3 regions of the Kitasatospora sp. MAP12-44 genome follow, and region 1 is predicted to be linked to each of the others. Evidence: riboswitches for the same ligand, from Rfam matches in the RefSeq annotation. Region 1 holds a riboswitch; each other region holds the start of a gene.
What was found. Region 1 has a riboswitch for cyclic di-AMP ahead of P3T34_RS22065 (M23 family metallopeptidase). Riboswitches for the same ligand answer to the same signal wherever they lie in the genome.
Positions count from the first base shown of each region.

Region 2: another riboswitch for cyclic di-AMP. It lies ahead of P3T34_RS31775 (family 16 glycosylhydrolase); the one in region 1 lies ahead of P3T34_RS22065 (M23 family metallopeptidase).
Region 3: another riboswitch for cyclic di-AMP. It lies ahead of P3T34_RS06665 (transglycosylase family protein); the one in region 1 lies ahead of P3T34_RS22065 (M23 family metallopeptidase).

Region 1 covers NZ_JARZAE010000004.1:4,714,307-4,716,473, reverse strand. Annotated here, with positions in the region: gene P3T34_RS22070 (hypothetical protein) at 1-179, shown strand, start outside; gene P3T34_RS22065 (M23 family metallopeptidase) at 169-1,098, opposite strand; cyclic di-AMP (ydaO/yuaA leader) riboswitch at 1,110-1,273, opposite strand; gene P3T34_RS22060 (alpha/beta hydrolase) at 1,609-2,167, shown strand, end outside.
Region 2 covers NZ_JARZAE010000004.1:6,974,348-6,976,514, forward strand. Annotated here, with positions in the region: gene P3T34_RS31765 (class I SAM-dependent methyltransferase) at 1-226, shown strand, start outside; gene P3T34_RS31770 (LuxR C-terminal-related transcriptional regulator) at 282-1,016, shown strand; cyclic di-AMP (ydaO/yuaA leader) riboswitch at 1,216-1,329, shown strand; gene P3T34_RS31775 (family 16 glycosylhydrolase) at 1,334-2,167, shown strand, end outside.
Region 3 covers NZ_JARZAE010000004.1:1,333,958-1,336,124, forward strand. Annotated here, with positions in the region: gene P3T34_RS06660 (hypothetical protein) at 1-254, shown strand, start outside; cyclic di-AMP (ydaO/yuaA leader) riboswitch at 725-928, shown strand; gene P3T34_RS06665 (transglycosylase family protein) at 936-2,120, shown strand.

The DNA.
Region 1 (2,167 bases):
CCGTGGAGGCGGAGGCCCTGCGGCTGTACGGCGAGTGGACCGTCCCCGGCCTGCCGGCCCTGCTGCTGGCCGAGTACCGGGACCTGGCCCCGGAACCCGGTTCGAGCGAGATCGACAGCTACCTGATCGAGCAGGGCTACACCGAGCAGGACTTCACGGAGCAGGGCTTCACGGAGTGACGCCGCGCTCCTGAAGCCAGGCCCGCGGGTCGACCGGGGCGCCGCCGCCGGGCCGGATCTCCAGGTGCAGGTGCGGGCCGCTCACACCGGCCGTGTTGCCGGTGGCCCCGACCTTGCCGAGCACCTCGCCCGGGGCCACCGGGCCGGCGGCGACGGCGATCGAGGAGAGGTGGCAGTACCAGACCTCGGTGCCGTCCGGCAGGCTCTGGATCACCCGGTAGCCGTACGAGCCCGACCAGCCGGCCGAGGTGACGGTGCCGGCGCCGAGCGCGGTCACCGGGGTGCCGGTGGCGGCGGCGAAGTCGAGGCCGGTCTGCAGGTGCGCCCAGTGCGAGCCGGCCTGGCCGGACTGCGCGCCGAGCGTGTACTTGCCGATGGGGAGGGTCAACTCGCCCTGGCCGACCGGCTGGACGGCGGTCACGGGCTGCACGGGCTGCACGGCGGCGACTGGCTGGACGGCTGCGGCCCGCTGCTCGGCGGCGGCGCGCTCCTCGGCGGCGGCCTGTTCGGCCGCCGCGCGGGCGGCGGCCTCGGCCTGCGCGGCACGCTTGGCGGCGGCCTCCTGCGCGGCCTCCAGACGGGCGCTCTCCTCGGCGGCGGTCCGGCGGCTGTCGGCCTGGTGCTGGATCCGGGCGGCGAGCGCGAGGCCCGGGTCGGCCGCGCTGTCGCCGGCCGTGGCGAAAGCGCTGTCCGCAGCATCGTCGGCGGAGACGGACGGCGCCGGGGCGGGCGGCGCGGCTGCGGCGGCCGCGGTGGCGGAGAGGCCGGTGGCGCCGAGCGCGGCCGCCATCGCGGTGACCCCGAGGACGGGCCCACCAGCCCTGGACTGCTTGGGGATCCGGTGCCGGGCCGCCTCGTCGGGAAGGCCGGCGGGGTCGAGCAGCTGGGTACGGCTCTGCTGGGAGTGCGACGACGCCACGGGGGCGCGCTCCTTTCCTTCCTTCTCGCCTACCGGGTTAGCTGACGGGTTCGGAGCAGGAAGGTCTCCTACGGTCCGGCCGGGGCCGGTCCGATTCACCCCAAGGAACGATTGGTTCCCCGGCTCCCGGACGTCGCCCGAGGGCTCGGTCCTGAGGATTTGGCGACGGCGCACGGTGCCGATCGGATACGGCGTTGCCGACCGCGCTGCGTTATCAAACGTTAATCCTAGGAGGCTCTGATTCCAAGCTGCTTGGCCGGAATTGTCACACGCATCCAAGACCAAACGGTTGGTTTGTCGCGCATATCCGATTCGCCGCTACGCTGCGTGACAAAAACGCGTACTTAGGTGCAGCACAACAGAGTTGGCGATCCTTCAGCTATGACCACCTCGATTCAGCCACGGACGACCCTCTTGACGGCTAAGGCTATTAGCCTTAGCTTTGTGGTTGTCGGCAGCGCCCCTCGGCGCCCAACCAACCAGCCGGCCGCAGCCCGCAGGAGGACCGCCATGAACAGCACCTTCGCACCGCAGACCCAGTACCTCGACCTCCCCGGCGGCCGGATCGCCTTCGACGACTCCCTCGGCGAAGGCGTCCCGGTCGTCCTCATCCCCGGGATGCTCGAACCGCGGACCGCCTACCGGCGCCTGCGCCCGCTGCTCACCGCCGCCGGCCACCGGGTGATCACCATGGACCTGCGCGGCTTCGGCGAGTCCTCGATCACCTGGGACGACTACTCCCCCACCGCGATCGCCGGCGACGCCCTGGCACTGCTCGACCACCTGGGCATCGAGCGCGCGGTACTGGCCGGCAACTCCTACACCGGCGCCAGCGTGGTCAAGTTGGCCGGCACCGCCCCCGAGCGGGTGGCCGGCATCGTCCTGCTGGACGCCTTCGTGGAGAACCTCCCGACGAACGGCGTGCAGCGCGCCATGCTGAAGGCCCTCGGCGCGCTGATGGTGCACGTCCCCGCCTTCTGGGGGCTCTACCTGAAGAAGATGGCCTACCCCACCGCCAAGCCCGCCGACTTCGACGCCTACGTCGCCGAGTCCGTCGCCGCGCTGCGCA
Region 2 (2,167 bases), 2.3 Mb from region 1:
CGTCTCGGCGGACGTCCGGGAGAACGCCAACCCGATCGGCCGCGCGGTGGTCTCCGCGTCGGTCGCCGTCTGCCTGCCCTCGGCGCTGGCCCAGCACGGGCCGCAGGCGATGGGCAACCACGCCGGCGAGGGCGCCATGCGGCGGATCGCCGACGAAGCCGGACTGCACCACTGGAAGCTGGCCGCCGAGAGCCCGGTGAACCGGGTGTACGCCGCCAGCAGGTAAGCCGGAATGTCGGGCCCGGCTTGACCCGCCTCCCCGGACGGAGCACGCTCCAAGAGTGGCTCCGTCCGGGGAGGCGGGTCTGCGGCGGATCTTCGCCGTGATCGACCTCCTGCTCGATGCCGTCGACGAGGAGACGCTCCTTCCGGCGCTGTTCCCGGCGCTGCTCGGGGCCGTCCCGGGGGACAGCCTCACCTGGTCGACCCGTACGCCGACCGGGCGCCACCCGGTCACCGCGCCGGCCGACCTGTTCAGCCCCGAGGCGGTGGCCGGCTTCTTCCGGTACGCGCGCGATGACTCGCTCTTCCGGCACACCGACACCGGCACCGGCGTGCCGCTGCGCCGCTCCGACCTGCAGTCCCGCACCGAGTACCACCGACTGGGCACCTACGCCGAGGCGCTGTGCCCGGCGGGCGTCGAGTACCAGTTGGCGATGGCCTTCCCGGCCGGCTGGGCGCGCAGCGGGCGACGGACCGTCTGCCTGGTGGTGAATCGCGCGGGCACCGACTTCGGTGACGCCGACCTCGCGAGCGCCACCCTGCTGCGGGCCCGGCTGACCCACGCGCTGGACCGCCTCGCGCCGCCCGTACGGCTGCCGGCGGAGGTCACGGCACGCGAGGCCGCGGTGCTCGACCTGCTCGCGTCGGGCCTGACGGACCGGCAGATCGGCCGCCGTCTGGAGGTCTCCGAGCGGACCGTGGACAAGCACCTGGAGCACGCCTACGCCAAGCTGCGGGTGCACAGCCGGGTTGCGGCGGCCACGCTCTGGCGGGAGGCCGCGCAGCGGCGCTGAGCGTGCTCCCGGGGCTGTTGTAAAGCCCGTGTGAGCTTTCCGACAGCTCCTTGTCCGTATGCGGACCGTCTGCCTAGGCTGCAGTCCGTCCGCCTCTGGCGGGCCCTGCCGCCGGGACGCCGAGTCCTGCCCACCCGCCGGCGGGCACCACGGCACCGCATGGGCAGGAGTGGGGGAACCAGGTCAGTTGCCGCGACCCCGCCTGCGCATGTGCGCGCGTGGCCGCGACTCGGGGTGAAGCCGTCCGTCGACGGCCGGGCCGACCTCTCAGGGCCCGAACCCGACAGCTCACCCCGCAGGCGTCGCAGAGGAACCCCATGATCTTTTCTGGTACCCCCGCACGCCTTGGCACGATAGCCGGAGTGGTCGGCCTGCTGGCCGTCCCGGTGGCTGTCCAGGCGCAGGCCGCGAGCGCGCTCAGCGTCACCCAGGACCGGCTGACCCCGACCACCGCACCCGCCGGGAGCGCGACCACCGCCTCCCTCACGCTGCACTCCTCCAGCTGCTTCACCGCGCGCACGGTGGGCGTCGGCGTGCGGGACGCGGCCGGGAACAACCTCGACTTCCCCGGCTCGCTCTCCAACGCGCGGATCTGCCCCGGCGGTCTGACGCTGACCACCGCCGCCCGGACGTTCCCGACCGGTACGTACAGTGAGTTCGGCTTCTACCAGGACATCGCCGGGACCTGGCACAACCTGACGACGCAGACCCTGACCGTCGGTTCGAAGCCCGCGCCGGCGCCCGCCCCGGCCCCGACGCCTGCCCCCGCGCCCGCGCCGACCCCGACCCCGACGCCCGCTCCGGCGCCGACCCCCGCGCCCGCGCCCGCCTCGCCCGTCGCGGGCAAGACCCTCACCTGGTCCGACGAGTTCAACACCCCGCTCGCCCAGGACCCGCACTGGCAGTCGGCCACCACCAGCTCGTACAAGTACGGCACCCACAACCCGGACGACAACAAGCTCGACTGGCTGGACCCGTCCGACGTGCAGACGGCGAACGGTGTGGCCACCTTCACCGCCCAGCCCAGCAGCCACATCCTGGAGAACGGCAAGCAGGCCTGGACCACCGGGCTGCTCACCACCGAGGGCACCGCTGAGGGCTTCAAGGTCAAGACCGGCGACTACGCCGAGACCCGGGTCCAGCTGCCGACC
Region 3 (2,167 bases), 3.4 Mb from region 1:
CCGGCTCGCAGCGCCCCGCCCTGGCCGCGCTGGTGATCGGCCCGGAGGTGGACGCCGAACTGCTGCGCGCGGCCGGCGAGGAGACCGGCTGCCCGAGCGCCGAGGCGCTGGGCGGCTACCCGACCATCGGTCAGCTGGTGGCCGCCGGCTACCTCGGCGCGGTCGGGACGGCTGCGGCCGAGGCCGAAGCGGCCCAGGAGCAGCGGAACCAGCAGCAGGAGCAGCAGGACTGGCAGGAACAGCAGGGCGAGTAGGGCATAGGGGTCAAGTGGGGCGAAAGGGACAGAATCTTTCGCCCCGTAAGAACTGTGGGTCGGTCATCCGCGCGACGGAGGACCGGCCCACAGGCATGTCCGCACCCCCGGCGGGGCGTCAGGGCGACCCGGGCGTGACCTCGGCGTGACCTTCGGCCGGGGGGTCTTTGGTCCCGTCCGCGGCCGCTCGGCCGGTCGGCGCCGCACTCCCGATTCCGGGTCAGCCACTCCCCCGGCCGGACACGATGTCAGCTGTCGACCGAGCTGAACCACCGGCAATTCCCTTACTCGAACGCCTGATTGTTCGCCATCGGAGCATCCGCCCCCACCCTGGACACCGACGCCCTGTCAGTTGATCTCCCGGGGTGATCTTGAGGGGCCACTGGGACTGGTGTGACCGGTGTCACAGGTGTTTGCGGTTTCAACTTAAGTCTGTCTAACGTGCTCCCGTTCGTGGTCACACGGACCCAGCAATCCGGACGCCGAATCCTGCCACCGGGCCCGCTGGCACCGCACAACAAGCACCACGGCAGGAGCGGGGGAACCAGGTAAGCCGCCCCGGGAACGGTCCTCGGACCGAGACACCCGGAGCTAGGGGTGAAGCCGTGCTCAGCACGGCCGGGCAACTCCAGCCCGAATCCGACAGCTCACCTCGTAGGCGTAGGAGAGGAACGCGACTTCATGCTGCCCATCACCAGTTCGAAGAGCTCGACCCGTACCCGCCGCGTCATCGCCGCCACCGGCCTGGTCGGCCTCGGTCTCAGCCTCCCGTGCATCACCGCCACCACCGCCTCCGCCGCGACCGTCTCCACCTGGGACAAGGTCGCCCAGTGCGAGAGCAGCGGCGACTGGAGCATCAACACGGGCAACGGCTTCTACGGCGGCCTCCAGTTCACGTCCTCCACCTGGGCCGCCTTCGGTGGCACCCAGTACGCCCCCGAGGCGAACCAGGCGACGAAGGACCAGCAGATCGCCGTCGCCGAGAAGGTGCTGGCCTCTCAGGGCCCCGGCGCCTGGCCGGTCTGCTCGATCCAGGCCGGCCTGACCGCCGGCGGCCCGGCCCCCGCCATCAACACCGGGACGTCCGCGCCGGCCGCCGCGACCCCGGCCCCGGCCGCTCCGGCCCCCGCCACCGCCGCTCCGGCCGCCTCCGGCCAGAACACCGCCTCGCAGCACTCCGGCTGGCACCAGGACGCCGCTGCGGGCGCCGACAGCAGCTACACCGTGGCGGCCGGCGACTGGCTCTCCAGCATCGCCCAGAGCCACGACGTCCAGGGCGGCTGGGAGCACCTCTACGAGCTCAACAAGTCGGTCCTGACGCACGGCCCCGACACCATCTACCCGGGCCAGAAGCTCTCGCTCGGCGGCTCCACCGCGACCGCCTCGTGGAGCCACGGCAACTGGGGCCACTCGGACAACTCGGGCACCACCGCCCCGGCGCAGACCCCGGCCCCCGCCACCGCGGCGACCACCACCAGCGCCAAGACCCCCGCCCCGGCGGCCACCGGCAGCATGGCCGCCGCGGTCGCGTTCGCCGAGTCCAAGGTCGGCCAGGCGTACATCTACGGCGGCACCGGCAACGGCGGCTGGGACTGCTCCGGTCTGACCCAGGCCGCGCTGGCCCAGGCCGGGATCTCCATCCCGCGCGTGGCCGCCGACCAGGCCGCCGCCAGCACGCACGTCTCGCTGGACGCGCTGCAGCCCGGCGACCTGCTCTTCTGGTCGAACAACGGCGCCGACTCCGGCGTCTACCACGTCGGCATCTACGTGGGCAACGGCTCCTACGTCGAGGCCGCCAACCCGAGCGTCGGTGTCCACATGGAGACCATCGCCAACTGGGCGCCGGACTTCGCCGGCCGGGTCTGACCCTTCGCCTGACATACGGCGGTGGCCCGCCTCCCCCTCGTCGAGGG